3 regions of the Methylobacterium sp. B1 genome follow, and region 1 is predicted to be linked to each of the others. Evidence: predicted binding sites of a transcription regulator. Region 1 holds the regulator's gene; each other region holds the start of a gene.
What was found. Region 1 encodes PhoB, which activates phosphate uptake and scavenging genes when phosphate is short. Its sites were predicted from a motif close to TGTCATNNANCTGTCAT; they were not measured.
Positions count from the first base shown of each region.

Region 1 (11,077 bases):
GCTGCCGATCCAGGGCGCGTACCGCTCCTATTGCGGCGGCCACCGGATGAATGTCGGCGTGCTCTCGGCCCTCTTCGCCGACCGGGCGAACTACGCCATCGTCGAGGCGCAGGGCTCGCGCCGCGAGACCGTTTTGTCCGAACTCGGCGTCGGCCTCGGCATCGCCGCCTTCGCGGGCGACCTCTAGAAAGCGCCTGTGGCCGGTGGGACACAGCCGGCAACCGATCCTGGCTGCCGCAGCCTTGCCGCTTTCGTGCCCGAATCGAACGGCACGGTTTAACGGTCCGTGAACGGCGGGCACGGCCCGGGGCGGGCCGGATCCACCCACGCGATGGCATGACGGCGCGAGACGGCGCCGGTTCCGGGAAAGAGCGCCAGATGCCTGTCACCATTCGTCATCGCCGGGGAGCGGCCTTCGCGGCGCCCCTCGTGGCCATCCTCGGCCTGGGCCTCGGCGGCTGCGACTTCGACCCGACCAGCATCTTCGCTGAGAAGTACAAACCCGAAGTCGTCCCGGACGTCCCGGCCGACAAGCTGTACAGCGACGGCTTGGCCAAGCTCGAGGACAGCGACTACGAGGGCGCGGTCAAGAAATTCGACAATCTGGACAAGCAGTATCAGTATTCTGAGTGGTCTCGGAAGGCACTGCTGATGACGGCCTACGCCAACTACGAAGGCCAGAAATACGACGACGCCATCAGCGCCTCGAAGCGTTACCTGCAGCGGCATCCGGCCAGCAAGGACGCCGCCTACGCGCAGTACCTGATGGCGATGTCGAACTATAAGCAGATCCCGGACGTCACCCGCGATCAGGACCGGTCCGAGAAGGCGCTCGTCGCCCTCCAGGAACTGGTGCAGAAGTATCCGACATCGGAATACGCTGCCGACGCGAAGGCGAAGATCCAGATCACCCGCGATCAGCTCGCCGGCAAGGAGATGGAGATCGGCCGCTTCTACCTCGAGAAGCGGAATTTCCCGGCGGCGATCAACCGCTTCCGCGACGTGGTCGCCAAGTACCAGACCACCCGCCACGCCGAGGAGGCGCTCGAGCGCCTGACCGAGGCCTACTGGGCGCTGGGCATCACCCAGGAGGCGCAGAATGCCGCCGCGGTGCTCGGACACAACTTCCCGGAAAGCCCCTGGTACAAGGACGCCCACGCGCTCCTGGCTCAGGGCGGCCTCGAGCCCCGCGAGGAGAAATCCTCGTTCCTCTCGAAGATCTACCGCACGGTCACCGGCAAGACCGCCTCGGCCGAGTAGGCATCGGAGCCCGCAACCGGGCCGTCCCGCGCACAGATCGAGGCCCGGAGCCGCCGCTCCGGGCCTTTCCCGTTGCGGCGCCCCCTTGCGTGGTGCGACGCATTTTTGGGGTGAATCCGCGCCGCAGCGGCCTTATGTGTGCGGTCCCGTCCTGAGGAATCCCCGTCGCCGCATGCTGGCGCAGCTCGCGATTCGCGACATCGTCCTGATCGACAGGCTCGAACTGAATTTTCGATCCGGACTCAGCGTCCTGACCGGAGAGACGGGCGCGGGCAAATCGATCCTGCTCGACGCCTTCGCCCTGGCCCTCGGCGGTCGTGGCGACGGCCGCCTGGTGCGTCACGGCGAGGCGCAGGGCGTGGTCACGGCGGTCTTCGACCTGCCCGTCGACCATCCCGCGCGCCGGATCGCGGAGGAGGCCGAGATCGACATCGAAGGCGATCTGATCCTGCGCCGGACCCAGATGGCGGACGGCCGGACCCGCGCCTTCGTCAACGACCAGCCGGTGGGCGTGCAGGTCCTGCGGGCGATCGGCGCGGCCCTCGTGGAGATCCACGGGCAGCACGACGACCGGGCGCTCGCCGACCCCGCCTCGCACCGCGCGATCCTGGACGCCTTCGGCGGGCTTCAGCCCCAGCTCGCCAAGGTCGGCACCGCCGCTCGGGCCGTCCGGACGGCTCGGATCGAACTCGCCGAGCACCGCGCCCGGGTCGAGACGGCCCGCAAGGAGGCCGATTTCCTGCGCCATTCCGTGGAGGAACTCGCCGCACTCGCGCCGCTTCCGGGGGAGGAGGCGCAGCTCGCCGAGCGCCGCACCATCATGCAGCAATCCGAGAAGGTGGCGCGCGAACTCAACGAGGCGCTGGAGGCGGTCGGCGGACCCCATTCCGGCGTGCCGCATCTCTCGGCCGCCCTGCGCAAGCTGGAGCGCCGCGCCGCGCAGCTGCCGGCCCTCGTCGACCCGTGCGTGAACGCCCTCGACGCCGCGATGGTCGCCCTCGACGAAGCCCGGGCGGTCCTCGATGCGGCGGTGGCCGAGACGGAGTTCGATCCCCGCGACCTGGAGCGCGTGGAGGAGCGGCTCTTCGCCCTGCGCGCCGCGTCGCGCAAGTACGACGTGCCCGCCGACGACCTCGCCGCCCTGGCGGAGCGCTACGCCAACGACGTCGCGGCCATCGATGCCGGCGAGGCGGCGCTGTCCGGCCTCGAGGAGGGGCTCGCGACGGCGGAGGCCGCCTACGCCGAGGCTGCCGAGAAGCTCAGCGCCGGGCGCCGCCGGGCGGCCAAGCAGCTCGACGCCGCCGTGAAGGCCGAGCTGCCGCCCCTCAAGCTGGAGCGGGCCCGGTTCATCACCGAGATCGTCACGGATCCGGATTCCCGCGATGCCGCCGGCACCGACCGCGTCGAGTTCTGGGCCCAGACAAACCCGGGGACCAAGCCCGGTCCGATGATGAAGGTCGCCTCGGGTGGCGAGCTGTCGCGCTTCATGCTGGCGCTCAAGGTGGTGCTGGCCGACAAGGGCTCCGCTCCGACCCTCATCTTCGACGAGATCGATACCGGGGTCGGCGGCGCGGTGGCGGACGCCATCGGGCTGCGCCTCGCCCGACTGGCGGCCACCGTGCAGGTGGTCGCGGTGACCCATGCCCCCCAGGTTGCCGCGCGCGCCGAGACGCATTTCCTGATCGCCAAGGCGCCCGTGAAGGGGGCCGGCCGCGTCGCCACCCGCGTGTCGAGCCTGCCGGTCGCCGAGCGCCGGGAGGAGATCGCCCGGATGCTGGCGGGCGCCACCGTCACCGACGAAGCCCGGGCGGCAGCCGCGCGCCTGCTTCAGGGCGCCGAGGCGTAGCCCGGCGACAGCCTTAACCGTTGGTTGAGCTTAACGATGCGTTAACTATTCGACTTGAAAGTGCCGTCATCCCGGTACCGCGGAAGGCATGGGCGGTCGATGGGCGGGAGGGAGCCATGAAGCCGGCTATCGTCGAGTCCGATGGGCATCTGCCTGCGGGACAGTCGCTGAAGCGGGCGCTCGACACGCGCCAGCTCGGCCTCAACCTTCGCACGGTCTACGAAGGCAGCGTCGACACGCAGCCGATCACCGACACGCACGTCGAGCTGCTTCTGCGACTGCGCCAGAAGGAGCGGGAGCTGCGCCGGGCGATCTGATCCGGCCCCGCGCCGCTACCAGCGGCGCGCCCCCGGCCGTCGACGATACTCGGCGGCACGAATCAACGTCAGCACCCGGTCGAGGTTGACCAGCAGCTCGGCCTCCTCGCGCCGCGCTGCGGCCGCCAGCTCCGGATCGGTGGAGAATTTCTGGCGCGCCTGCGCCAGCGTGAGGGCACGCTCCACGGCTTCCCGCTCCGCATGCAGGGCCGACCAGACCGGGTCGGCATCCGCCCCCGTATCGACCTCCTCGCCGCCCACGATCCGACGTCCTCCCGCTGTAACTGCCGCTGCCGCTGCCGCTGCCACTACCGCTGCAGCTGGCATTGCCCCGGCATTGCCGCTGCCCATGCGGGTTATGAACGCGCGAGAACCACGAACCGTGCCGTCGGGCCCGCGGCGCGATGTCATCCCGGTGTCATCTGCCTGTCGTATGCGCCCCTCCATCGGGCGGCCGGCGCTGGGTCTCTTCGGAAGATCGGCCGCAGAGCTCTGCCGCGGGCATGGGCTTGCCGGCAGGGCAGCGCAGGCTCTTGCCCGACGGCAACGGAGAATCCCTTGAGACCCTTCGCTTACGCGCTCGCCGTCGGCCTCGCGACGGTTCAGCTGGCGTCCGCGGCGCTCGCCGCCGATATCACCGGCGCCGGGGCTACGTTCCCCTTCCCGGTCTACTCCAAGTGGGCCGAGGCCTATCGCAAGGAGACCGGCTCGGGCCTCAACTACCAGTCGATCGGCTCCGGGGGCGGCATCAAGCAGATCCAGGCGAAGACGGTCGATTTCGGCGCCACCGACGCGCCCCTCAAGCCCGAGCAGCTCGCCAAGGACGGTCTCGTCCAGTTCCCGACCGTGATGGGCGGCGTCGTGCCGGTGGTGAACATCCCCGGGATCGAGCCGGGCAAGCTCAAGCTCACCGGCGACGTGCTGGCCGACATCTATGCCGGCAAGATCGCCAAGTGGAGCGATCCGCGGATCGCGAAACTCAATGACGGGCTGAAGCTCCCCGACTCCAACATCACCCCGGTCTACCGCTCCGACGCGTCGGGCACGACCAACATCTTCACCACCTACCTGTCCCAGGTCTCCGAGCCCTGGAAGAAGGAATACGGCGCCGCCACGACGATCTCCTGGCCGGTGGGGCAGGGTGGCAAGGGCAACGAGGGCGTGACCGCCACGGTGAAGCAGGTCCCGAACGCGATCGGCTACGTCGAGTCGGCCTACGCCAAGCAGAACAAGCTTTCCTACGCCCTGCTGCAGAACAAGGCCGGCAAGTATCCGCAGCCCGACGACAAGGCGTTCCAGGCCGCGGCGGCGAGCGCCGACTGGAAGGCGACCCCGGGCTTCGGCATCTCCCTGACCAACCAGCCGGGCGAGGCGGCGTGGCCGATCACGGCAGCGACCTTCATCCTGGTCCACAAGGATGCCGTCGATCCGGCCAAGTCAGCCGATGTGCTCAAGTTCTTCAACTGGGCCTACAAGAACGGCGACAAGCTTGCCGTCGACCTCGACTATGTCCCGCTGCCGGACAACGTCGTCGAGCTGATCCACCAGGAGTGGAAGGACGTGAAGGGCAAGGACGGTAAGCCCGTCTTCAACATGTGAGCGTGGCCGGGAGGAGGTGGGAACCTCCTCCCTCGCTTCTCGGAACGCCCCGCGCTACCACGCCCTCTTCGCAGAGAACAGCGGATGCCCGCTTTGACAGAATCGATCGCCCTCGGCCGAACCCGTTCCGCGACGGCGCGGAAGGCGCCGAGCCGGAGCCTCGACACCCTGTTCCGGACCTCCTCGTATGCCGCAGCGCTGCTGGTGCTGCTCGTCCTCGCCGGCATCCTGGGCTCGATCCTCTACGGCGGTTGGCCCGCCTTCCGCGAATTCGGCTTCGGGTTCCTGACCTCCAGCGCCTGGAACGTCGGGACCGAGCAGTACGGCGCCCTGGTGGCGGTGATCGGGACCGTCGCCTCCGCCTTCCTGGCGCTCCTGATCGGCGTCCCCGTCTCCCTCGGGATCGCGGTCTACCTCACCCAGCTCTGCCCGGGCTGGGCCCGCAAGCCGGTCGCCATGACGATCGAGCTGCTCGCCGCCGTGCCCAGCATCATCTACGGCATGTGGGGCCTGTTCGTGTTCGCGCCGCTCTTCGCGCGCTACATCCAGATCCCGGTCTCGAACCTCGTCGAGGGCATGCCGATCGTCGGCACGCTGTTCTACGCCCGGGTGCCCTCGGGCGTCGGCGTCTTCACCGCCGGGATCATCCTGGCGATCATGATCGTGCCGTTCATCGCCTCGATCGCCCGCGACATGCTCGACCAGATCCCGACCGTGCTGCGCGAGAGCGCCTACGGCATCGGCTGCACCACCTGGGAGGTGGTGCGCCACGTGCTGGTGCCGCAGGCCTCGGTCTCGATCATCGGGGCGATCATGCTCGGCCTCGGCCGGGCGCTGGGCGAGACGATGGCGGTGACCTTCGTGGTCGGCAACGCCAACCGCCTCTCGGCCTCGATCTTCGATCCGAGCTCGACCATCGCGTCGCGCATCGCCAACGAGTTCAACGAAGCCGACGGCCTCCAGCTCAACGCCCTGATGGCTCTGGGCTGCATCCTGTTCGTGATCACCTTCGTGGTTCTCATCATCGCCCGGCTGCTGACGCGCCGCGTCCAGGCCGCCTGAGGAGCACGCGCGATGGACGCCTCCCCCACGATGACCGCGGCGCCCCGGCGCCGCTCCGGCCGGGTCCGTCAGGGCCGGCGCATCGCCGACCGCACGCTGCGGGTTGCCTGCACCGGGGCGACGCTGGTGGGTGCCCTGGTCCTGGGCTCGATCCTGGTGATGCTGATCGTCCAGGGCGTGCGCGGCTTCACGCCGACCCTGTTCACCAACCCGACGCCGGGCCCCGGATCCGAGGGCGGCGGCATCGCCAACGCCATTCTGGGCAGCCTCGTCCTGACCGGGATCGGCATCGTGATCGCGACGCCGGTCGGCGTCATGGCCGGGACCTTCCTGGCCGAGTACGGGCGCGGCTCGAAGCTCGCGGCCCTGATCCGCTTCCTCAACGACATCCTGCTCTCGGCGCCGTCGATCCTGATCGGCCTGTTCGTCTACACCCTGATGGTGCGGCCGATGGGCACCTATTCGGGCTGGGCCGGCGGCGTCGCGCTCGCGATCATCGCCGTTCCGGTGATCGTCCGCACCACCGAGGACATGCTGCGGCTCGTCCCCGGAACCCTGCGGGAGGCCGGCGCGGCGCTCGGGGCGCCGCCCTCGACGGTGATCATCAACGTCACGTGGCGGGCGGCCTCGGCTGGCATCGTCACCGGGATCATCCTGGCCCTGGCGCGCATCGCCGGCGAGACGGCGCCATTGCTGTTCACCGCCCTCAACAACAATTCCTGGTTCTCGGCCAACCTGATGGGTGGCGTCGCGAACCTGCCGGTGATGATCTACCAGTTCGCCCTCTCGCCCTATCCGAACTGGCAGGGCCTCGCCTGGGCCGGCGCGCTTCTGATCACCGCCACCATCCTGGTGCTGTCGATCATTGCCCGCCTTGTGATCAAGCCGCAGACCTCGCGCTGAGACCCTTCGAGGACACGACGATGAACGCCGCCTCCGCGATCCCCACGGTCGAGCTGAACCGCAACCGCGCCGACGAGGGCGGTCCCGTGCGGATCGCCGTGAAGCGCCTGAACTTCTACTACGGCAGCTTCCACGGGTTGAAGGACGTCAACCTCAACTTTCACGACCGGCAGGTCACGGCGCTGATCGGGCCCTCGGGCTGCGGCAAGTCCACCCTGCTGCGCTGCTTCAACCGGATCTACAGCCTCTATCCGGAGCAGCGGGCCGAGGGCGAGATCCTCCTGGACGGCGAGAACATCCTCAGCCCCTCCATCGACCTGAACGAGCTGCGCTCGCGCATCGGCATGGTGTTCCAGAAGCCGACGCCGTTCCCGATGTCGATCTATGACAACGTCGCCTTCGGCCTGCGCCTCTACGAGAAGCTGCCGAAATCCGAACTCGACGGCCGGATCGAGGCCTCCCTGCGCAAGGCCGCCCTCTGGGACGAGGTGAAGGACAAGCTCAAGCAGCAGGGCACGGGCCTGTCGGGCGGCCAGCAGCAGCGCCTGTGCATCGCCCGCACGGTGGCGCAGCGCCCGGAGGTGATCCTGTTCGACGAGCCGACCTCGGCCCTCGACCCGATCTCCACCGGCCGCATCGAGGAGCTGATCGAGCAGTTGCGCGACGAGTTCACCATCGTGATCGTCACCCACAACATGCAGCAGGCGGCGCGCATCTCGCAGTTCACCGCCTTCATGTATCTGGGCCAGCTGATCGAGTTCGGTCCGACCAACCGGATGTTCATGAACCCGACGGAACGCCGCACCCAGGACTACATCACCGGCCGGTTCGGCTAGTCTGCCTGGACGCTCCGGTCTCGGGGAAGGCCGTCCGGTCGCCGCATCCGCGGAGGGCCGGCGGGTCCCCGAGGGCCTCCCCGGAGCGCCGCCCCCGGGACCCATCGAAGGATTCGCCATGCCCGGCCATATCGTCACCTCCTACGACACCGACCTGGAGAACCTGCGTCGCTCGATCTCGGAGATGGGCGGCGTGGCCGAGAAGATGACCGCGGAGGCGACGGACGCCCTCGTGCGCCGGGACGACACGCTCGCCCAGGCGGTGATCGTCGCCGACAAGCGCCTCGACGCCCTGCAGCGGGACATCGAGGAGCGCGCCGTGCTGTTGATCGCCCGGCGTCAGCCCCTGGCGATCGATCTGCGTGAGACGATCTCGGCGATCCGCGTCTCCGGCGACCTCGAGCGGATCGGCGACCTCGCCAAGAACGTCGCCAAGCGGGTGGTGGCGATCTCCGATCAGGCGCCGGCCCAGAAGATCGTTCTCGGCGTGCGCCACATGAGCGACCTCGCGGAGGGCCAGCTCAAGGACGTTCTCGACGCCTATGCGAGCCGCGACGTCCAGGCAGCCCACGATGTCTGGGAGCGGGACGGCGAGATCGACGCCCTGTACAATTCGCTGTTCCGCGAGCTCCTGACCTACATGATGGAGGATCCGCGCAACATCTCGTTCTGCACGCATCTTCTGTTCTGCGCCAAGAACGTCGAGCGGATCGGCGACCACACAACCAACATCGCCGAGACGATCCATTATCTCGCCACGGGCGAGGCCCTGGCGGGCGACCGGCCGAAGAACGATGCGTCGAACTATGCGACCGTGGACGGGGTGCCGGCTCCGTAAGCGGGCCGCCCCCGGTCCAGGCGTCGGCCTGCGCGCGCTCCTGTGGGGCGCCGCCGGAGAATCGGAGCGTGCGGGTTGAGGCTGAGCGGCGCCTCCTGCACCCTCTGCCTGCCCGCCAACTCCAAGGAGAGTCGGCGCGCCTGCAGGCCGTATGGCGCCGCTTCGTGAACGGATCTTCGAACGTGAGCATGCAAGTCCTGATCGTCGAGGACGAGGAGGCGCTGACCACGCTGCTGCGCTACAATCTGGAAGCCGAGGGCTTTCTGGTGGATTCCGCGGCTCGGGGCGACGACGCGGAGCTGCTCCTGGCGGAGCGGATCCCCGATCTCGTCCTGCTCGACTGGATGCTGCCCGGCCTGTCGGGCATCGAGCTGTGCCGGCGGATCCGGGCGCGCCGGGAGACCGAGCGGCTGCCCGTGATCATGCTCACTGCCCGGGGCGAGGAGGGCGACCGGATCCGCGGTCTCGGGACGGGCGCCGACGACTACATCGTCAAGCCGTTCTCCGTCCCGGAACTGCTTGCCCGGATCCGCGCGCTGCTCCGCCGGGCCAAGCCCGCCCATGTCTCGGACCGGCTGGCGGCGGGCGACCTCGAACTCGACCGCACCGGCCATCGCGTCCGCCGCGGCGGCGAGGAGCTGCATCTCGGCCCCACAGAGTTCCGTCTGCTGGAATTCCTGATGCTGGCGCCGGGCCGTGTCTTCTCCCGCGAGCAGCTCCTCGACGGGGTCTGGGGACACGACGTCTACATCGACGAGCGCACGGTCGACGTCCATGTCGGGCGGCTGCGCAAGGCACTGAACGGCCCGCGCCAAGCCGACCCGATCCGTACGGTCCGCGGCTCGGGCTACGCCTTCGACGAGACGTTCTCGCTCGACGCTTGAGAGGGGCGCGAAGCGTTCCGGGACAAAGGGTTCCGGGCCGGAGGCCGGTCGGCCGCGCCGCCCGCCCGCGTGCAGCGAAGGGAGCCAGGGACGTTCGAGGCCGGCGGATGCTGCGAGGCCCGGCGGCCCCCCGGGCCTCGCGCAGATTCAGCGGGTCAGCGCCGCGCTCCGGCCGGACGCGACCGGCACGGCGTCGAGCGCCGCCAGAACCGTCCCCTCGGTGAGGATCTGCGGAAGCACCTGAGGCGCTCCGGTTCCGGTATAGAGGAGGTAGAGCGGCACGCCGCTGCGCCCGTGCTTCTCCAGCAGACGGGTGATCTCGGGATTCTGGTTGGTCCAGTCGCCCTTCATGTAGGTCACGCCGCGCTCGGCCATCGCGGCCCGCACGGCCTTGGTGTTGAGCGAGGTCGCCTCGTTCACCGCGCAGGTGATGCACCACGCGGCGGTCATGTCCACGAAGACGGGGCGGTGCGCGTCCACCAGGGCGTCGAGACGCGCTTGAGTGAAGGGCTCGACCCCGTCGGCGGCGGCCTGCGCCGACGGCGCGGTGCGGTCCCGCGGAAGGGTCACGGCGAGGGCCGACACGGCGATTAGCGCGAGGGCCGCAGCGAACCGCGCGACCCGGCCCGCCCCGGGCGCGGCGGCGCGGCCGTGTTCCCAGGCCCAGGCGGCGAAGCCCACCAGGACGAGGCCGATCAGCGCCGCCAGCAGCCCACGCGGATCGACCTGCTGCGCCAGAACCCAGATCAGCCAGGCCACGGTGGCGTAGACCGGGAAGGCCAGGACCTGTTTGAGGGTCTCCATCCAGGCGCCCGGCCGCGGCAGCGCCCGCAGGGCCGGCGGCCAGAGGGTCAGCACCAGGAAGGGCAGGGCGAGGCCGAGGCCGAGGCTCGCGAAGACGGCGAGCGCGACACCGGCACTCTGCGTCAGCGCGAAGCCCACCGCCGAGCCCATGAACGGCGCCGTGCAGGGGGTCGCCACCAGGGTCGCCAGCACACCCGTGAAGAACGAGCCGCTCAGGCCGGCACGCCGGGTCAGGCCGTCTCCGAGGCCGGCGAGCCGGCCGCCGACATGGACCACTCCGGACAGGCTCAGGCCCATAGCGAACAGCAGATAGGCGAGGGCTGCGACCATGGCGGGCGATTGCAGCTGGAAGCCCCAGCCGATCGCGGCCCCACCGCCCTTCAGGGCGATCAGCAGGGATGCGAGGCCGAGGAAGCTCGCCAGCACGCCGGCCGTGTAGGCGAGGCCGTGCAGCCGCAGCCGCGCCGGGCCCTCGCCGGCATGCCGCACGAGGCTCAGCACCTTGATGGACAGCACCGGGAAGACGCAGGGCATCAGGTTTAGGATCAGGCCGCCCAAAAAGGCGAAGGCCGCGGCGGTCGCGAGGGTCAGCGCGTCGAACTCGGCGGCGGCGGGCGGGGCTCCGGCCGGATTCGGCGCGCTCGACGCGGCCGCGACGGCAGGAAGCACCGGCTCGTCACCATACGCGAAGGCGAGGCGGCGGGTGCCGTCCGTACCGACCTCGTCGA
Region 1 is NZ_BACT01000022.1:10,593-21,669, reverse strand. Features, by position in the region: gene lpxC (UDP-3-O-acyl-N-acetylglucosamine deacetylase) at 1-187, shown strand, start outside; gene I53_RS00725 (outer membrane protein assembly factor BamD) at 379-1,260, shown strand; gene recN (DNA repair protein RecN) at 1,433-3,106, shown strand; gene I53_RS00715 (hypothetical protein) at 3,223-3,423, shown strand; gene I53_RS00710 (hypothetical protein) at 3,439-3,684, opposite strand; gene pstS (phosphate ABC transporter substrate-binding protein PstS) at 3,982-5,022, shown strand; gene pstC (phosphate ABC transporter permease subunit PstC) at 5,107-6,084, shown strand; gene pstA (phosphate ABC transporter permease PstA) at 6,097-6,987, shown strand; gene pstB (phosphate ABC transporter ATP-binding protein PstB) at 7,008-7,823, shown strand; gene phoU (phosphate signaling complex protein PhoU) at 7,942-8,661, shown strand; gene phoB (phosphate regulon transcriptional regulator PhoB) at 8,850-9,545, shown strand; gene I53_RS00675 (protein-disulfide reductase DsbD domain-containing protein) at 9,693-11,077, opposite strand, start outside.

Region 2 (9,470 bases), on a different contig from region 1:
GCGACCGGCGCCCGCGGCGATAGGCCGGACGCCGCGCCCCGGCGGCCGCGTCGAGTGCGACAGCGGCCTCGCCCGGCCGGCCCACCGCGTCTTCCCGCCGGACGCCCCGCCGGCCTCAGACGGGCCCCGATCCGGGATGCGGGCCCATGCGGCGGCGGTCGTGTTCGATGGCGAAGACATGGGCGTAGAGGTTGGCGACCCAGCCCCGGCCCTCGACCGTGAGGTCGAGGAAGCGGATCGCATCCCCGATCACGGGCTCGATCTTGCCCCAGAAGAAGGACGGATAGCGCTCGGCAAGGTCGGCCGGGCTGTCGTAGCCGAGTTCCGCGTTGACGCCGATCTCGGCGAATTCGTGAAACAGCGCATTCAACTTGCGCGGATAAAGCGGGTCGCCGAGCTGCCCGATCAGGTCGGCCGCCCGCAACAGGCCCGCCTCGGTCCCGGTCTCGCGATGCGCGTCGTCTTCCGGCACCGGGAAGCGGGTCAGCTCGATCGCCCGGATGACCCGGCCCGCATCGACGAGATCGTGCGTGCCGAAGCGCTCCTGGACAGCGAGTTTCGAGCGCTCGACGTGATACGGCGCCAGCGCCGCATCGGAGGCCCCGCGGGGCAGGCACACGGTCCCGCCCCGCGCGTCGATGACGAAGGCCTGGGCCCGGTCGCCCGCGCAGACGCCGCGCACGTAACCGATGTCGTGGTAGAGGGCGGCCAGGATCATGTGCAGCCAGTCCTCCGGCGTGACACCCTCGTGCAGGAAGCGGCCGCGCAGGATGTCCTGGGCGACCAGGGTGACGAGGGCCGTATGATCGCCGTCATGGTAGAGGGCATCGCTCCCGACGATCCGCTCGATCGTCAGGCGCGCCGAGGCCTCGATGATCTCGGCATAGCGCGGCTCCCGACTGCCGAAGGTCCGCTGGTAGGTGACGGCGAGGTGCTCGCCGAGGGCATCGGCGAGCATCTTGGTTGCGTCGAACATGGTCGGGCCTCGCCGTCAGCTGCGGCCGGCGGCGACGCGCCCGGCCGGGTCGGTGCAGATCACGTGGACCGCTCCCCGCGTTGCACCAGCCGTTCTTCGAGATAGGCCGCCGCATCCGCGTAGAGTTCGTAGCGGCGGAGCAGGACCGCGCGCTTCTCGGCCGGCGTCGCCGCATCGAGCTTGCCATGAGCCTTGTCGGCGCGGGCGCGCATCTTCCTGGCGAGCTTCTCGAACGCCGCGTCGATCCGGGCGCCGACCTTCTCGCCTTCGGCCCGCGCCGGATCCAGATCGTCCGGCGCCCGCCCCGGCGGGGGCTTCGTCGCTTCTCCAGCCATGACGCGTCTCCGGTCGCGGTGCTCCGTGGCCGAAGCGTATGACGGAACGATCACGGGTGCGATACCGGATCGTCCGCCCGCGGGCCGATCGCTTCTCAGGCCTGTCACGGAAGGCTGCTCTAGCTCGGCCGTCCGACACGCAGGGGGACCCGCGATGAGGCTCGACGACAGTGCTGCCCTGGATGCCGCCCTGGAGGCGATCCGGCGCGACCTTGCCGACAGCTACGATGAGGAGGTGGAACTCGGGCTCGAGGAGGAGCGCCTCGATCGGCTCGCCGCCGACGGCGCACAGCCCGAGCGCCTGGACCGCAAGGTCTATTTCCGCGAACTGCTGCGCCTGCAGCACGAACTGGTCCGCCTCCAGGACTGGGTGCAGGATCGGAAGCTGCGTGTCGTCGTCCTCTTCGAGGGCCGCGATTCGGCCGGGAAGGGCGGCGTGATCAAGCGGATCACCCAGCGCCTCAACCCCCGCGTCTGCCGCGTGGCCGCCCTGCCGGCCCCGAGCGAGCGCGAGCGGACGCAATGGTACTTCCAGCGCTACGTCTCTCACCTGCCGGCCGGCGGGGAGATCGTGCTGTTCGACCGGTCCTGGTACAACCGCGCCGGGGTCGAGCGGGTGATGGGCTTCTGCACCGAGGCGGAGGTCGAGGAGTTCTTCCGCTCGGTGCCCGAGTTCGAGCGGATGCTGGTGCGCTCCGGCATCGTCCTCCTCAAATACTGGTTCTCGATCACCGACGCGGAACAGGAATTCCGCTTCCAGATGCGGATCCGCGATCCGCTCAAGCAGTGGAAGCTGTCGCCGATGGACGTCGAGTCGCGTCGGCGCTGGGAGGATTACACGCGGGCGAAGGAGGACATGCTGGCGCGCACCCACATCCCCGAGGCGCCCTGGCGGGTGGTCGAGGCGGTGGACAAGCGCCGGGCCCGCCTGAACTGCATCAGCCATCTGCTCGGCCAGATCCCGTACGGCAGCGTGGAGCACCCGCCGGTCCACCTGCCGGCCCGCCTGCGGCATGCGGATTACGTGCGCGGTCCGGTCCCCGCCGAGATGTACGTGCCGGACGCGTACTGAACGGGGCGCCGCGGCCCGGGGCGGGAGCCGTGATCCTGTCGTGCAGACGCCGCTATAGCGCCGCCATGGCGAAGCGCCCGATGACCCTCGACCTGTTCACGACCCTCGACATCGTCGATGACGACGTCTCGGCCGTCGTGGACGCGTATCTGGCCGATCCCACGCCCGGCTCTGTGGCGTTCGGGGACGGCTTCCGCATCGACCCTGCGGCGGCGGTGGCCTCGCATCCCTTCGCCCGGACGCTGATCGATCAGCCCTGGGCCGATACCGGACTGCGCCGGGCGGCGATCCGCGCCGCCATCCTGCTGGCGGAGCCCGAACGGGTCTGATCGAACCGGGCCGTTCGGCCCGTGACTGCCGCGCTCGGGATGTCGGGGCCCGTCGCACCGCCGGCGCGGTCGCGTCGCGGCGGCGCCCGGTCGGCCCGCTTGCGCGCGATCTGCGCCCGATCTGCGCCCGGGTCGGACCTCCTCCTAAAGCGGTATGCGCGCGGCCTTCCATCGGCGCGGCGACCCGGATCTATCCTGGGGCGATCACGGGGCGGATGGACGGCCCGCCGCCACGGTGAACGATTGGTTTACCCAATCGGCAAACTTGCACCGACCGCCCCGATCCGGATGCGATCGGCCGGCGTTCTACGGGCAGTTCCACCGGAGACGTGCTGCCATGCTGATCTTGAATCCGCTGACCGGACAAACCGTCGAGGTGCGTGTTCCCCGGCCGAAGCCGAAAGCCGCCTGAACGCGCGTCGCGTTCCGCTCCGCGGGCGGCCCCGGAGGCCTCCCGCGCTCCGCTCGCTTCCCCTGCACGTCCGCGGCATCGGCGGCGTGCCCCTCCAGACCCGCCTACGCCATGATGCCGACCGACCTCGACAGACCCGCCGAACTGACTCTCTGGCCGGGCTACGCGCCCGCCCGGGTCGCCGACTCGCGCAGCTTCCCGACGCTGCGGGCCGCCCTGGCCGCCGCGGTCGCGGCGATCGACGCCGAGGATGCCAGCCCGTGGATCATCACGGAGGACGGCGACATCCTCGCGCCGGGATGGATCCGGGCGAACTCCGCGGGGGCCCGTCCCCAATAGCCGGCCGTCAGCCCGCGATCCCGGGCGCCCTCCGGTAATCGCTCGGTGAGAGTCCGTAGCTCTCCTTGAAGCGTCGGCTGAAGTGGCTCTGGGTACTGAAGCCGCAGCTATAGGCCAGCTCGCCCACGGACAGGTGGCTGAAGCCGGGATCCGTGAGCCGCTGTGCGGCGCTCTCCAGACGCCGCCGCCAGATCCAGTCTGCGATGTTGCGGTCCTGCTCGCGGAACAGCGTCTGCAGGTGGCGCAGCGACACGCCGACCGCCGCCGCGAGCTGGGCGGGGTCGAGATTCACGTCGCCCAGATTGGCCTCGATATGGGCCAAGGCGCGCTGAAAGATGAGGATCCCCTGGATGTTCCTCGGGGGCTCGTGGGCGAGGCGCTCCGCGATGCTGGCGACCACCAGGTCGACGCCGATCGAGGCCATGCGGTTCGCCATGTCCGGGGTCATCTGACCGGCGGTGCGGGCGAGCTCCTGGAAGAAGGTCGTGACCATCGACGTGCCGACTTGGTCGGCCCCGATCGTCAGGGCCGTGAAGCGGCGCGTCGAGCCGAGCGCCCGTTCCAGGCACGCGCGCGGCATCTCGATGAACAGCGTCTGCGTGTCGCCATCCGAACCCATGACGGCCGGTCGCCGATCCATCACGACGATGTCGCCGGGATTTTGGATCGCGGTGCGATCGTCCTGCGCGCTGAACACGCGGCCCTTCAGGGTGATCGCGACGTTCAGCGTCTCGTATTTGCCGTGCCGCCGGATCGTGTCCGGGGTCGCGACGGTCGTGACGGCACTCTGCGTCACCCGCGTGATGAGCAGAGGTCCGACCTCGGCGGCCTCCAGGGAGCCGGCGAATCCGTGAGCGGCGGTGGGCGTAAGTTCGACAGGCACAATGCGATCGAAGATCGTCTCACGCCAGAAGCGGAAACTGTCTTCTGGCGCGTAATCCGCCGTCGAGAACAAAGTCCTCATTGCAACTTCTTGTATTCGGGCGCCCGCGTGCGCGCTCAGGAAAACGGTAGCACGCTTCCAGGCAAGCGCAATGGGACGGACCAACCTATGAAGGTTTTCATCCCATTCAGGAGGCCGCCCCGTGTCCCCATCGACTCCGATGAGCCCCCAATCCAATATCGAGCTGGTTGCTGGGCTCGTCGTTGCCTACGTGTCGAATAACCGGGTCCCCGTCACCGAATTGCCGGCCCTGATCGCGCAGTGCCACAGCGCGATCAGCGCGCTGGCGTATCCCGGGAGCGGGCCGGTGACGGCGGCCCCGGATCTGCAGGTGCGGCTCGACAAGCCGAGCGCGGCGCAGGTCCGCGGCTCGGTCCAGCCCGACGGCATCATGAGCTTCATCGACGGGCGCGTCTACAAGACCCTCAAGCGCCATCTGACGGCGCATGGGCTGGACCCACAGAGCTATCGCGCCCGCTTCGGCCTGCCGGGCGACTATCCGATGGTCGCGCGGGAATATGCCGAACGCCGGGCCGCGCTGGCGCGTGCGATCGCCCAGGGCGTGCCCCGCGACCGGGCCGCCTGAGCCGGCGGATCCCGACGGGCTGAGGCCGACCCACCTCGGATTCCGACGAGGAGGTTCTCCTGACCGGGCAACGGGCCGTCTTCCCGGGGCCGATGACCCACCGGGAGACCGGCGTTTCCGAAAGGCCCGGCGTCCCGCGCTTCAGGCGGCCGCATGCCGGCCGTCCGGCAGCAGATCCCGGCTGGCCTGTTCGATACGCTTGAGCCAGTCCTCGGCCGACTCCGCCCGCACGATCGCGGCCTCGGCGCGCTCGTCGGCGTCCCGGACCCGCCCGTCGGCCAGCGCCTCGACCTCGCGGACGCGCAGTGCCGCCTGGGTCTGCACCTCCTGCAGATGCGCCCGCAGCGCCTCGATTTCCTGCCGGGCCGCCTGCAGCTCCGCAGACAGGGTCTCGCAGGTGGCGGATCGCTGGCGCAGGCGCTGATCCTGCTCCTGGGCCGCGATGCTCGCGGCCGACAGCGTGTCCAGAACCTGGCTCCAGTCCGCACCCGGCCGCGACGGTGGCTCGGACGGTGGCTCGGACGGCGTCTCGGGACCCGCTCCGGAGGCCGCCACCGGGAGCGGCCCGGCGACCGCCGGATTGCCGTCGGCGGTCGACGGGGCCGGCTCCGCGCGCGCGATGCGTGCGTCGAGCTCTGCCCAGAAGGCCGCGTTCATCGCCGCCGCGATCCGGCCGGGCCCGCGCGGGTCACGAGGCCGCCCGGGTGGCGGAGGCCCGGGTCCGGGCGTCCTGTGGGCCCGCCTGCGTCACGAACTCCGCGTCGATCGTCTCGGCGATGCGTTGGAGCATGAGTTCCGCCGCTGCAGCCCGCTCTTCGGCGGCCGCGGCCCGGTCCTCGGCGGCCTGGATCAGTTTGATCGCCTGCGCATGGACCTCGTGGGTCTCCCGCTCGGCCGCCTGCACCTGGGCGCGGGCCGCATCCATGTCGGCCCGCACCTGCCGCAGGAGATCCTGGACGTGCGTCTCCTGCTCCTGCGCCCGGTCTTCGACGTCCCGGATGTACCGGGCCGCGCCCTGCACCCGCTCCAGCAGGTCCGGCCACCGCTCCACCGGCGACGGGTTCGGGTTCCGGCCCTGCGCGGTGGCGCGCTCGTCCGCGGCGAGAAGGACCAAGTTGCCGGTCCGGATCCGGGTCGTCGGCTCGCGGATGTCGCACGCGGCGGCTTCGATCGGGGTCAGCGTCTCGGCCTTGGGGTGCTTCGTCTGTTCCATCACGCGTCCTGCCGGCAGGGTGCAGCGCAAGCCTCCGATGAGGCATCGGTGTCCGTCCCACACCGATGGAAAATGGTTAACAACTCCTTAACACTCGCGCTAGGGTTGCGTTCGAGCGGCCATGATCGCCTGTCGCTGCACGCCGGACCGCCGGATCGGGCTGTCGGCTCAGGGGTAGCGGACGGGCTGCGGATCCTCCGACAGGGGGATGAATTCGGCGTCGTTCGGCACCGTGTCGAACCGGCCCTGGCGCCAATCCTCCTTGGCCTGCGCGATCCGCTCGGGGCGGGAGGAGACGAAGTTCCACCACAAGTGGCGTGGACCATCCATCGGCTCGCCGCCCAGCACCATGAACCGGGCCCCCTCCAGGGCGCGCACGCTGATGCGGTCGCCGGGCCGGAACACCAGCAGCTGGCCGGGCCCGAAGCCGTCGCCGGCGATCTCGATGGCGCCCGCCACCGTGTAGATCGCCCGCTCGTCGTAGGTCGGATCGAGGGGCAGGACGGCCCCGGCCTCGAGCGCCACGTCGGCGTAGACCATCGGGCTCGAGGTGCGCACCGGCGAACGTGCGCCGAAGGCCTCGCCCGCGATCAGCCGGACGGTCTTGCCTTCGCCGGTGAGGACCGGCAGCGCGGCGGCGTCGTAATGCTCGAAGGCGGGGGCGTTCTCCTCGTCCCGGTCGGTGAGGGCGACCCAGCTCTGGATGCCGAACAGCCGGGAGCCGGTCTGCCGCAGCGTCGGGGCCGTGCGCTCCGAATGGGTGATGCCGCGGCCCGCGGTCATCCAGTTCAGCTCGCCCGGCCGGATCGGCAACTCCGTGCCGAGGCTGTCGCGGTGCATGATCTCGCCGTCGAACAGGTAGGTGACGGTGGAGAGGCCGATATGCGGATGCGGCCGCACGTCCATGCCCTGCCCGAGCAGGAACTCGGAGGGGCCCATCTGATCGAAGAAGATGAAGGGGCCGACCATCCGGCACTCGGTGGAGGGCAGCGCCCGCCGCACCGCGAAGGAGCCGAGATCGCGCGAGCGGGGCACGATCAGGGTCCGGATCGCGTCGCAGCTGAAATGGTCGCCCGGGATCGGATCCTCGGCACTGTGCCAGCTCATCGCCTTGCTCCTTCGCGCGGGGAGGGAGGAGCGCCATCGGCTGCTGCGCGGCGCCCCGGATGGCGGAGCCGACATCGTTCGGGATCGGCCGGCCATCCGCAGGCATCCTGGACCGGGACCGCCCGAGTTGAAACAGAAACGATCGAAACGCATCGTTTCCGATTTCCGCCCTCAGGGTCCCGGCCGCGCGCCGCTGGTTACCAGACCGTCGGCTTCGGGTTGCGCTCGTCAAAGCCCTTCTGGTGCCAGTACGGATAGATCGGCGTCTCGTGGCTCGCCGCGTCGAGGCGGGCGACCTGCTCGGCGGTCAGGGTCCAGCCGAGAGCGCCGAGATTCTGCTTCAGCTGTTCCTCGGTGCGGGCGCCGACCACGATGTTGCACACGGTCGGCCGGGTCAGCAGCCAGTTGAGCGCCACCTGCGCCACCGTCTTGCCGGTCTCGGCCGCCACGGCGTCGAGGGCGTCGACCACGCCGAACAGGTATTCGTCGGAGACAGGCGGCCCACCCTCGGCGCCACCGGCGGCGATGCGGCCGCTCTGGTTGGCCTGTCCGCGGCGAATCTTGCCGGTGAGGCGGCCCCAGCCGAGCGGGCTCCAGACCATCAGGCCGACACCCTGGTCGATCCCGAGGGGCATCAACTCCCACTCGTAGTGCCGGCCGATCAGCGAATAGTAGCCCTGGTAGGCGACGTAGCGGGCGAGGCCGTGGCGCTCCGAGGTCGCGAGCGCCTTCATGAGCTGCCAGCCGGAAAAATTCGAGGCGCCGATGTAGCCGATCTTGCCCGCGCGGGTGAGGTCGTCCAGCGCCCGCAGGGTCTCGTCCACGGGGGTGAGCGCATCGAACCCGTGCATGAAGTAGACGTCGATATGGTCGGTGCCGAGCCGCTTCAGGCTGGCCTCGCAGGCGCGGACCAGATGGTAGCGCGAGGAGCCCACCTGGTTCAGGTCGTCGTTGAACCGGAAGGTCGCCTTGGTGGAGATCAGCGCCCGGTCGCGCTTGCCCTTGAGGGCCTGACCCAGGATCTCCTCGGAGGCGCCGCCCGAGTAGATGTCGGCCGTGTCGAAGAAGTTGACCCCGGAATCGAGGCAGAGATCGACCATGCGGGTCGCCTCCGCGACGTCCGTCTGGCCCCAGCGCTGGAAGAATTCGTTCGTGCCGCCGAAGGTGCCGGTGCCGAAGCTGAGCACCGGCACGGTAAGGCCGGAGCGTCCGAACTGCCTGTAGTCCATCGGATCCTCATCGCGATCGCGGGCGCCGCATGTCGGCGCGCCTGCCGGTCTAACGCGGTCGCCGCCCCGGCTTTCCCGGCGGCGGGCATGCCACGACGAGGGCCGTGCGCGTCAGCGCCGCGACTCGACGACCGGCGCCCCCTCGCAGCGCTGGCCGGCGGCCGCGCCGGTGCGCCGGTCGGGCGGCAGGGCGTCCGGGGATCCGGCCTTCTCGGGCAGGATCGCGACATTTGCCGTCATCCCTGCCGCCAGCACGATCGGGCACGGCACGTCGTCGAGGTCGATCCGAATCGGCACCCTTTGCGCCAGCCGGACCCAGGTGAAGATCGGGTTGACCGTCGGCAGCCCCTGAACGCCCGGGGCGGCGTCGGCGACGCTGATGCCGCGGCCGAGGCCGGTCACCCGGCCTTGGATCGGACGGTCCGGCCACGCCATCAGCGACACCCGCGCGGCGTCACCCTCGCCGATGCGCGGCAACTGAGTCTCCTCGAAGTAGCCTTCGATCCAGAAGCTGTCGCCGTTGACCAGCGTCAGCGCCGGCTGCCCCGTGGCGGCGAACCCGCCCTCCTGCAGCAGCAGGTTGGTGACCCAGCCGTTCACGGTGGCCCGCAGGGTCGTGCGCTCCAGGTTGAGCCGCGCCTGCGCCAGCGCGCCCTCCGCCTGGACCACGTTGGCCTGGGCGGCCTGCGCCTGACCGCTGGTCGTCTGCTTCTGCTGCGGGGTGGTGGCGAGATCGTCGAGTTCGGCGGTGCGCTGCGCGATCCCCGCGAGGTAGCCGGCCTGTGCCCGGGCGCTGGCGAGGGCGCCCTCCGCCTGGGTCACGGCATTCCTGAACGTGCCGGGATCGATCGTGAACAGCACGTCGCCCTTGCGGACGAACTGGTTGTCCCGGACGCGGACCGCCACCACCGTCCCGGAGACCTCGGGAG
Region 2 is NZ_BACT01001066.1:1,268-10,737, reverse strand. Features, by position in the region: gene I53_RS29690 (hypothetical protein) at 116-976, opposite strand; gene I53_RS29685 (hypothetical protein) at 1,036-1,311, opposite strand; gene ppk2 (polyphosphate kinase 2) at 1,466-2,383, shown strand; gene I53_RS29675 (hypothetical protein) at 2,449-2,712, shown strand; gene I53_RS29670 (hypothetical protein) at 3,236-3,463, shown strand; gene I53_RS29665 (helix-turn-helix domain-containing protein) at 3,471-4,427, opposite strand; gene I53_RS29660 (MucR family transcriptional regulator) at 4,549-4,992, shown strand; gene I53_RS29655 (hypothetical protein) at 5,134-5,649, opposite strand; gene I53_RS29650 (hypothetical protein) at 5,681-6,205, opposite strand; gene I53_RS29645 (pirin family protein) at 6,374-7,312, opposite strand; gene I53_RS29640 (aldo/keto reductase) at 7,510-8,541, opposite strand; gene I53_RS29635 (HlyD family secretion protein) at 8,653-9,470, opposite strand, start outside.
Region 2: a site for PhoB is predicted at 1,350-1,366, ahead of ppk2 (polyphosphate kinase 2). Genes of this name have one in related genera too.

Region 3 (11,077 bases), on a different contig from region 1:
CATCCTTCCAGATCGAGCCGGGTCAGCCCGCTTCCACAGATGTAGAGTCGGCGAAATTTCTGCCGCGCTTCAAGTGTTGTAGAGGCGGACTGACCGACAACAACGAGGGCCGGCGCAAGATTCTGCCGGTCAGGCGCGTTCGATCCGGGCGATCAAGGGCCGGACCTTGAGGCGCGCCGCGAACGGGCCGCCGCTCCGCAGGGCCTCGCGCCGGACGACGTCCCCGGCCCGGGCCTGCCGGGCACCCATCACGCTCTCCAACCGGCCCACGAGCCGTTCGAGCCAGCCCGCGGCCGAACGGTGCAGGCGGCCGAGGGCCGTCTCCGGCCGCGCCGTCCCGACGAAGCGGTCGAGGGTGCGGATCCAGCCCTCGGCCGGAACGTCCCCGGCCTCAAGGCACAGGATCCAGTCCCGACGGGCTGCGGCAGCGCCCGCGGCGTAGGGATTGCCGCCCCGGTGCAGCACGAGCGTCGCGCCCGTGGCCTCCGCGACGGCCGCCACGGCTTCACTCTCGCTGCCCGAAACGATCACCGCGTCGCCGATGAGGCCGCCGGCCACGCCGGAGACCAGCACGCTGAGCGTGTCGGCCAGGCGATCGATCGCGTCCGGATCGGCCGGGTCGGCCAGATAGGTCACGGCGGAGAGCATGAGCGCGCGCATAGACGATTCTGCGCCGCCGTAAACCGCCCGGCCGCCATCGGGCGGCCGTGTCGCTGTCCGGACAGGCGACAAAGCTGTGTCTGCCTGAAAAAGAGGCGTTCGGCCGACGGCTGTTCGCTTTATGTTCCGATCGGGATCGGGCAGGAGACGAGTCGCCATGGTGTCGATACGCGATGACGTCTCGGGCCGGCCCGCCGAGCGACTCGGCCCGAGCGGCGTGCCGCGGGATGCTCGGCGCGGGCGCGGTGCCACGGCCAATCCCACCGGCCGCCACGAGCCGGCCCGGCGGGAGACGTTCCACGAGGAGACCGGGATGGCGGACGCGCCGGCGCCCCTGCGCACGCAGGTCACCCCGGAGCGCTCCACGCGGATCATCGCCCGCAACAGCTCGCCCGACATCCCCTTCGACCGGTCGATCAACCCTTATCGGGGCTGCGAGCACGGCTGCATCTACTGCTACGCACGCCCCACCCATGCCTGGCTCGGCCTGTCGCCGGGGCTCGACTTCGAGTCGCGGATCTTCACCAAGCCGGACGCCGCAAGGCTGCTGGCCCGCGAGATGGCCGCGCCGGGCTACCGGCCCGAGACGATCGCCCTCGGCACCGCCACGGATCCCTACCAGCCCGTCGAGCGCGCGCACCGGATCACCCGCGCGGTGCTGGAGGTGCTGCGGGACGCCCGACATCCCGTCAGCATCACCACCAAGTCGGACCTCGTGCTGCGCGACCTCGATATCCTGGCGGCGATGGCGGCGGACAATCTCGTGCTCGCGGCGATCTCGTTGCCGACGCTGGATCCGGACCTCGCCCGCCGCCTCGACCCGCGGGCGCCGCGGCCGGACAAGCGGCTCGCGGCGATGCGCGCGCTGAGCGCGGCCGGGGTGCCCGTCATGGTCAACGTCTCGCCGATCATTCCCGGCCTGACCGATCACGAGATCGAATCGATCCTGGCCGAGGCGCGTGCGCACGGGGCGAGTCGCATCGGCCACGCGCTGCTGCGCCTCCCCGGCGAAGTCGCCGACCTCGTGGCCGACTGGTTCGCCGAGCACTATCCGGAGCGCAGGGCGCGGGCCTTCGCACTCCTGCGGGAAGCCCGGGGCGGGCGCGAGAACGACCCGCGCTTCGGCCACCGCTTCCGCGGGGAGGGGGCCTACGCGGCGATGATCGGCCAGCGGGTCCGGCTCGCCGGCACGCGACTCGGCTTCGCCTTCGGGCGGATGGCGCTGAACCGGGAGTTCTTCCGCAGACCGGGGGCACAGTTGTCGCTGTTCTGAGACGGCGCGGCGTCGAGCCCGGCTGGCCAGGATCGTATGAGCGGAGCGCCTGCCGGGCCAGATGAATCCGCCGTCGGTGCAGCAGCTTATCGATCATCCATCTCCAATTCCGCTCGAAATGGCGACGTACCGCACTCGTCGCGTCAATCCGGACTTCGATTGCGCGAATACTCGGCTTGTTGACTCTAGGTTTAATCTTAATTGCCAAAATACATATTTCGATTGAGTCTTGAATTCGAGGTTGACAGCAAAGATCTTTTGTCATCTATGAAGTCGTTTTCTATGTTTTCATTGAGAAGGACTTGCGCTTTGTCTCGATATTTCAGATTTTCAATAGGATCAATTATCGGATTAGTATTGCTGAGTATGGGAGTAATGCTGCTTGCCGTGCGTACAGACACGCTCCTCAGCGCTGTGGAGCACGCGCGAGAGGGGCAGCGCGTCGTCACGCTCACGCGGGTCAGCCGCACGCTGCTCCGGTCGGTGATCGCGACCCGCATGGCGCGGGGCATCGTTCAGAAGGTCCTGGCCGTCGAGGGTCCGATCTCGGTGGCCGACAGGGCGGATCAGCTGTCCGAGCGGCAGGCCCTGATGGACGCGGAGACGGAATTCTGGACCCTTGTGCGCGACCTCGCCGTGCCGTCGGTCCAGGCGACGCTGGAGCCGCTTCGGAGCGCGCAGGCGACCTTGGCGGCGCTGAGGCCACAGATCGACGCGGTCGTCGCGCTCCCGAGGGAACGCCGCGATGCGGCGTTCAGACAGACCTTCGACACAGCCGTCACGAGCCTCCTCAACGGCTTCGCGGCAACCAACGCCGCGGTGGAAGCGGCCATCCCGCGCCGGGACACGGCGGTCGCGCAGGCCCTCGACATCAAGCGTGCCAGCTGGGCGACGCGGGTCGCACTCGGCAATTCCCGGCGCCGTATGAAAACCTCGGTGGCCGCCAAGGCGTTTTGGTCGCAGGAAGAGATCATCGCGGCGGCCGAGGAACGGGGACGCCTGATGGCGGACTGGGGTAAAGTCGTCGACCTGTTTCCGGAAGACGTCCCGGTCGCCCTGCGTGCCGCCTTCCAGAAGGCGCAGGCCAGCAACTTCGAGGGCGAGTCGGCGCGGCGGCGCGTCGCGATCACGGACGCGCTCAGCCGGGGCAGGGCGCCCGGCATCGAGGCCGATGCGTTGCGCGCGCGCGACATCGCCGACGGGAGGGCGCTTCTCGATCTGGCCCACGCGGGTCTCGACGCGATGATCGACCGGGCCCAGCTCCTCGCCGCCGAGTCGCAGCGCGCGCTTTTCGGGGCCGTGCTGTTCCTGACCGCAGCGGTCCTGCTGGCGGTCGGCGGTATCGTCATCGTGTTCCGTTGGGTGCTCCGGCCGTTGCGGGCCATGACCCAGGCCATGCAGGCGCTCGCGGGAGGAGACGCCGACGTGCCGATCCCGGCCCGAGAGCGGCGGGACGAGATCGGCGCGATGGCGGCGGCCGTGCAGGTCTTCCGGGACAACCTCGTCCGCACCCGCGCCTTGGAGGCCGAGGCGGCTGAGGCGGCGCTGGCCGCGGAGGCGCAGCGTCGGAGCATGACGCTCACGATGGCGCAGGGTTTCGAGTCGGCGGTGGCCGGCATCGTCGGTCAGGTCTCCGCCGCCGCGGCCGAATTGCAGACCACGGCCTGGCAGATGACCACGACCGCCCAACAGACTGCCAGCCAGTCCGATACCGTGGCCGCCGCCGCCGAGGAGGCGTCCACCGGCGTCAGAACCGTGGCCGCCGCCGTGGAGGAACTCGGCACCTCCGTCCAAGAGATTGCGCGCCAGGTCCAGGGCTCGTCCGAACTGGCACGGGCCGCCGTCGGCGAGGCCGACCGGACCGCCGTGCTGGTGGCCGCGCTGAACACGGCGGCCGCCCGGGTCGACGCGGTGGTCGAGCTGATCGCCGGCATCGCCGCGCAGACGAATCTGCTGGCGCTCAACGCCACCATCGAGGCGGCGCGGGCCGGCGAGGCGGGGCGGGGCTTCGCGGTGGTCGCCACCGAGGTGAAGGACCTCGCAGCCCAGACAGGCCGCGCCACCGAGGAGATCGGGCGGCAGATCTGCGAGATCCAGACCGTCACCGGTCAGGCGGTGGAGGCGATCGGGACGATCACGGGCCGGATCGGGGAGATCAGTGCGGTGGCCGCCGCGATCGCGGCGGCGGTGGAGCAGCAGGGGGTGGCCACGCAGGAGATTGTCCGCAACATCACGCAGGTCTCTAAGGGGACGCAGGAGGTGACCGGCACCATCGCCGGGGTTGCGCAGGCGGCCGACCAGACGGGGCGCGCGGCCGACCACGTCCTGACGGCCGCGACCGCGCTCACGCGTCAGTCGGAGCAGCTCGCCGTCGAGGTCGGTCGCTTCCTGGCCGGCGTCCGGGCTGCGTGACCCCTGGGGGCCGGGATCAGTCGAAGGCCCGGGTGAAGCTGAGCCGGTGATGCGGGCTGCGGCCGAGTTGCGTCAGGCCGGCGCGGTGGACGGCCGTGCCGTAGCCGACGTTGCGCTCCCAGCCGTAGCCGGGATGGCGCTGAGCCAGGCGCCGCATCAGCCGGTCGCGGAACACCTTGGCGACGATCGATGCGGCGGCGATCTGCGGCACCAGCCGGTCGCCGCCGACCACGGCGCGACCCGGAAGGCCCGGCAGGGCGTCGCGCCCGTCGACGAGCACGGGCGCGGCGAGGCCGAGCCGGGCGACCGCCCGCGCCATCGCGTCGAGGGTTGCGCCGCGGATGTTGATCTGGTCGACCAGCGCCCGGGAGCCCGCCGCCACCGCGACCCGGGCATGGGTGTGGATCATGGGGGCCAGACGTTCCCGGGCCGGCTCCGGGACGCGCTTGCTGTCGTCGAGGGCGCCCAGCAGGTCGGCGGGGATCGCCGCCGGATCGAACCAGACCGCGGCGACCACGACCGGCCCACAGAGTGCGCCGCGACCGACCTCGTCGCAGCCGATCACCGCCGGGTAGGCTGCGGCCCGATTCGGATCGAAGGGCGCCCGGCCCGCCATCGGCTTGGTCGGCGACGTGGCGGCGACCGACTTGCCGACCGACTTAACAGTCGACTTGGCAGGCGATTTGGCGATGGGCGGGGCGGACGGCTTGGCGGGCGGCATGACGCCGTCCTGCCATCCCGCGCGGGCGCCGTCACGGGTCAGGCGGCGTCCCGGGTGCCGCGCGCGCCGCCATGCGCCTCGATGATATTGCCGAAGAACTGCCGCGCGCTCACGTCCCAGCCGCAGCGCAGGGCCTCGGCCCGGCACTCGGCCCGCGACAGCCGCAGGGCCGCCAGCGCGGCAGCCCGGAGATCCTGATCGAGAACCCCGACGCGACGGCCGCCGACCACGTCGTTGGGGCCCGGCACCGGGAAGGCCGCCACCGGAAGGCCGCTGGCCAGGGCCTCGAGGAGCACGATGCCGAACGTGTCGGTGAGGCTCGGGAACACGAAGACGTCGCAGGCGGCGTAGACCGCCGCGAGATCCGCGCCGGTGCGGGTGCCGAGGAAGCGCGCCCCCGGCGCGAGACCCTGCAGCCGCGCGCGGTCCGGCCCGTCGCCCACCACGACCTTGGTGCCGGGCAGGTCGAGGGCGAGGAAGGCGGCGACGTTCTTCTCCACCGCCAGCCGCCCGACATAGAGGAACAGCGGCCCGGGCAGGTCCGCGAGTTCCGCCGGCACGGGCGTCCCCGGTCCGGCGGGCCGGAACCGTTCCGTGTCTACGCCCCGGGTCCAGCGCATCAGCCGGCCGAATCCCCGCGCCGCCAGTTCACCCTGGAGCGAGGCGGTGCTGACCATCGTTCCCCGCGCCGCGCCGTGGAACCGGCGCAGATAGGCGTAGGACCACGCTTCCGGCACCGGCGCGCGGGCCGCGAGATATTCCGGGAAGCGGGTGTGGTAGCTCGTCGTGAACGGCAGGTTGTGCGCCAGGCAATGGCGCCGCACGGCCAACCCCACGGGCCCCTCCGTGGCGATATGCACGTGGGTCGGCCGTTCCGCCGTCCAGCGCGCCGCCACCCGCTCCCGGCTGGCATAGGCGAGGCGGATCTCGGGATAGCCCGGGAGCGGCAGCGACCGGAAATCCGCCACGGAGAGCAGGGCCGTCGCGAAGCCGTGTTCCGGGGCGCGGCGGACCATCTGCTCCAGGGAGCGGACGACGCCGTTCACCTGGGGATGCCACGCGTCGCTGGCGATCAGAAGCTTCACGGCGGTGCCCTCAAGCCACCGCGCGCCGGCCCGCCAGGGGTTGCGGCACGGCCTCGGCCGCCTGCGCCCGCAGGAGGCTCGGATAGTGCAGAACCTCGATCCGGCCGTCGTAATGCTCCACGAGACCGGTGCAGGATTCCACCCAGTCGCCGGTGTTGAGGTAGCGCAGGTCGCCGATCGGCCGGTCCGCAGCATGGTGGATGTGGCCGCAGATCACCCCGTCGGCACCCTGGCGGCGCGCCTCCTCGGCCAGGATCGTCTCGAAGCGGCCGATGAAGCTCACGGCGTTCTTCACGCGCAGCTTCGCCCAGGCGGAGAGCGACCAGTAGGACAGGCCGAGGCGCCGCCGCACCTTGTTGATCAGGGTGTTGAGGGACAGGGCCAGGGTGTAGGCGCCGTCGCCGAGATGGGCGAGCCAGCGCGAGTGCCGCACGACCATGTCGAACTGGTCGCCGTGGATCACGAGGTAGCGCTTGCCGTCCGCCGCCTCGTGGATCGCGGTTTCGGCCAGCTCGATGCCGCCGAAGCTCGTGCCCACATAGTCGCGCAGGAACTCGTCGTGGTTCCCGGGCAGGTAGACGATCCGCGCGCCCTTGCGGACCTTGCGCAGGAGCTTCTGCACCACGTCGTTGTGCTCCTGCGGCCAGTACCAGCCCGAGCGCAACTGCCACCCGTCCACGATGTCGCCGACGAGATAGATCGTGTCGGCGTCGTAATCCTTCAGGAACGACAGGAGCAGGCCGGCTTGGCAGCCGCGCGTTCCGAGATGCAGGTCGGACAGGAACAGCGTCCGCACGCGGACCGGCATCTCCTCAACCTCGGCCACGGCAACCCTCTCCCGGCGGCTGAACGGTGCCGGGATCCAGAGCGCGATCCCATCTCAGTTTGATGACGCGGAGTCCCGGCGGGGCCACCCGTCCGCGTTGCGGCGCCGCAAAGCATCTCAACCGGACCTCGGCTTCGTTGCGCCGCACAAAAAATTTTTTTGCCAAGTTCTGGAAGTTTTTCCGGTTTTCCTTTCGAGCTTCGCCCGCTCATAATACCAGGAACCGGCGGCTCGGCACGAGTTCGGCCGGACCTTGACAGGAAGGCGGCGAGGACGGCCCTGAGGCCGTTGGACGGGACGGCATTTCGGAGGCGACCGGCGCGCGGGGGCGTGCCGCGACGCGAGCGGCGTGAGGCCGCCTGCCGCTCCGCGGAGGCCCCCCGATCACGGCAGAGGATGGCGTTCGAGGGGGCGCGGCGCGAGCCGCTTTCGACGGCGCCGGACCGACTCCCTGAGGACGCTTGGACAACCCGGCGCGGGTTCACGCCCGCGCACAATGGATTTTTCGGAGGAAACATCATGGCCGCAACCCGGCGCCCCGGTCGCAACCACCTCTTCATTCCCGGCCCCACGAACATCCCGGAGCGCGTCCTGCGCGCCATGCATGTGCCGTCGGAGGATCACCGCTCGCCGAGCTTCCCCGAGCTGGTGAGGCCGCTGCTCCAGGACTCCAAGATGGTGTTCGGCTCGACCGCCGGGACGGTCATCCTGTTCCCGTCCTCGGGCACCGGCATCTGGGAATCGGCCCTGTCCAACACCCTCTGCCGCGGCGACACGGTGCTGACCTCGCGCTACGGCCAGTTCAGCCACCTCTGGGTCGACATGGCCCAGCGCCTCGGCCTCGACGTGGTCGTCCAGGAGGAGGAGTGGGGCACCGGCGCCGATCCGCAGAAGATCGAGGAGGCCCTGCGCGCCGACAAGGACCATAAGATCAAGGCCGTCATGGTCGTCCACAACGAGACCGCCACGGGCGTCACCAGCGACATCGGCGCGGTGCGCAAGGCGATCGACGCCGCCGGCCACCCGGCCCTGCTGTTCGTGGACGGCATCTCGTCGATCGGCTCGCTGCCGTTCTACATGGACGACTGGAAGGTCGACTGCGCCATCGCGGGCTCGCAGAAGGGCTTCATGCTGCCGGCCGGCCTCGGCCTGATCTGCATCAGCCCGAAGGCGCTCAAGATCGCCGAGGGCGGCACCGGCCGCAACGACCGGCTCGGCCATGCCTACTTCGCCTGGAAGGACCAGTTGGCCGCCAACGCCACCGGCTACTTCCCCTACACCCCCGTCCTGCCGCTGCTCTACGGCCTGCGCGAGGCCCTGGCGATCGTGAAGGAGGAGGGGCTGGAGAACGTCTACCACCGCCATCACGTGCTCGCCGAGGCGACCCGTCAGGCCGTGGCGGCCTGGGGCCTCAAGCCCTGCGCCAAGGAGCCGAAGTGGAACTCCGACACGGTCACGGCGATCGTGGTGCCGGAGGGCGCCGACGCCGCCAAGGTGATCATCCACGCCTACGAGCGCTACAACCTGTCGCTCGGGGCCGGCCTCTCGAAAGTCGCCGGCAAGGTGTTCCGCATCGGCCACCTGGGCGACCTGAACGAGCTCTCGCTGCTGGGCGCCATCGCGGGCGCCGAGATGGCCATGATCGATTGCGGCATCAAGGTCACGCCGGGCTCGGGCGTCGCCGCCGCCTCCAGCTATCTGCGCGAGAATCCGCTGCATAAGGCGTAATCGGCGCACGCGATCGGGGCGGGGCCGGGTTGCCGGGCTCGCCCCGACGCGCAAGTAAGAACAAGACTATCGAGGAAACTGCCCGTCGTACGAGAGGGGTCCTATGACCAAGAAGATCGTGTTCCTGGATCGTGAATCCCTCGATGCCAGGGTCCGACCGTTCAACTTCCCGCACGAATACGTCGAGCACGACTCGACCTGGACGCCGGAAGAGATCGTCTCCCGCCTCCAGGGGGCGGAGATCGCGCTGATCAACAAGGTCCCGATGCGGGCCGAGACGCTGAAGCAGCTCCCCGACCTGAAGCTGATCGCCGTCGCCGCCACCGGCACCGACGTGGTCGACAAGGCCGCGGCCAAGGCGCAGGGCATCACCGTCGTCAACATCCGCAACTACGCCTTCAACACCGTGCCGGAGCATGTGGTCGGGCTGATGTTCGCCCTGCGCCGGGCGATCGTGCCCTACGCGAACTCGGTGAAGCGGGGCGACTGGGCGAAGTCCAAGCAGTTCTGCTACTTCGACTACCCGATCTACGACATCGCCGGCTCGACGCTGGGCATCGTCGGCTACGGGGCGCTCGGCAAGTCGATCGCCAAGCGCGCCGAGGCGCTCGGCATGACGGTCATCGCCTACGACGTGTTCCCGCAGGACGGGCTGGTCGATTTCGAGACGATCCTGACACAGTCCGACGTGATCACGCTGCACGTGCCGCTGACCCCCGAGACCAAGGGCATGATCGGCGCGGCCGAGTTCAAGAAGATGAAGAAGAGCGCCATCCTCATCAACACGGCCCGCGGCGGGCTCGTGGACGAGGCGGCCCTGCTCGAAGCGCTCAAGGACGGCACCATCGCGGGCGCCGGGTTCGACGTGGTGGCGCAGGAGCCGCCCAAGGACGGCAACATCCTGTGCGAGGCCGACCTGCCGAACCTGATCGTCACGCCGCACGTCGCCTGGGCGAGCAAGGAGGCGATGCAGATCCTGGCCGACCAGCTCGTCGACAACGTCGAGGCGTTCGTGGCGGGCAAGCCGCAGAACGTGGTCGAGTAGGCACGACAGGCCCCCTCTCCCGTGCGGGAGAGGGTTGGGGTGAGGGAGGAGAACTCTCCGGATGAGGCACGCCCCTCACCCTGTCCCTCTCCCGCACGGGAGAGGGGGCCCGCGCCTCGCCCGCTATGCCATCTGAAAGCTCGGGCGCACGATGACGCGGATGGGTCGCGCGCTGCGACCGCCCTTTGAAAACAAGACGATAGCGCCGCAGGGCGCGACAGAAAGGTCTGAATCGTGACGAAGAAGCTGCTGTTCCTGTTCGACACCGATGCCGTGCCGAACGTGTTCGACACGGTCGTCGGCTACGACGGCGGCGCCGACCACATCGCCGGCTACGGCGGCGTAACCCCCGACAATGTCGGCGCTCTGGTCGACGGCACGATCTACACCCGTGGCGGTTCCGAGAAGAAGTCGACGGCGATCTTCGTCGGCGGCGGCAGCATGGCGGCCGGCGAGGAGCTGTTCACCGCGGTCAAGAAGCGGTTCTTCGGCCCGTTCCGCGTCTCGGTCATGCTCGATTCCAACGGCTCCAACACCACGGCCGCCGCGGGCGTCGCGCTGGTGGCGAAGGCCGCAGGCTCGCTCCAGGGCAAGAAGGCCGTCGTGCTGGCCGGCACCGGCCCGGTCGGCATGCGCTCGGCCGCGCTGCTCGCCGGCGAGGGCGCCGAGGTCACCATCGCGGGCCGCGCCCTCGACAAGACCCAGGCTGCCGCGGACCAGATCAACAAGCGCTTCAAGGTCAACGTGAAGGCCGCCGCCACCCCCGACGAGGCGTCCCGCGTGGCCCTCGTGAAGGGCACGAACCTCGTGTTCACGGCCGGCGCCATCGGCGTCGAGCTGCTGCCCGAATCCGCCTGGGCGCAGGAATCGTCCATCGAGTTCGTCGCCGACTACAACGCCCAGCCCCCGACGGGCATCGGCGGCATCGACGTGATGGACAAGGGCAAGGAGCGCAACGGCAAGCAGGCCTTCGGCGCGCTGGGCATCGGCGGGTTGAAGCTCAAGCTGCACCGGGCCTGCGTGGGCCAGCTCTTCGAGAGCACCGACAAGGTGCTCGACGCCGAGGAGATTTATTCGCTCGCCAAGTCGATGGCCTGACGGGAGGGACGCCCATGTCGGACACGCAGCAGGCGCCGGAAAACGCGTCCATCCAGACCTTCCTGACGGAACTCGCCAGCGCCGCCCCGACCCCCGGCGGTGGCGGCGCGGCGGCGATCTCCGGCGCCATGGGCGCGGCTCTGGTGTCGATGGTCTGCAACCTCACCATCGGCAAGAAGAAGTATGTCGAGGTCGAGGCCGAGCTGAAGGAAGTCCTGGCCAAGTCCGA
Region 3 is NZ_BACT01000860.1:5,567-16,643, reverse strand. Features, by position in the region: gene I53_RS24725 (hypothetical protein) at 130-660, opposite strand; gene I53_RS24720 (PA0069 family radical SAM protein) at 818-1,933, shown strand; gene I53_RS24715 (methyl-accepting chemotaxis protein) at 2,321-4,345, shown strand; gene I53_RS24710 (ribonuclease HII) at 4,362-5,066, opposite strand; gene I53_RS24705 (glycosyltransferase family 1 protein) at 5,105-6,151, opposite strand; gene I53_RS24700 (UDP-2,3-diacylglucosamine diphosphatase) at 6,162-6,959, opposite strand; gene I53_RS24695 (aminotransferase class V-fold PLP-dependent enzyme) at 7,497-8,705, shown strand; gene I53_RS24690 (D-2-hydroxyacid dehydrogenase) at 8,809-9,750, shown strand; gene I53_RS24685 (NADP-dependent methylenetetrahydromethanopterin/methylenetetrahydrofolate dehydrogenase) at 9,985-10,848, shown strand; gene fchA (methenyltetrahydrofolate cyclohydrolase) at 10,863-11,077, shown strand, end outside.
Region 3: a site for PhoB is predicted at 7,029-7,045, ahead of I53_RS24700 (UDP-2,3-diacylglucosamine diphosphatase). Genes of this name have one in related genera too.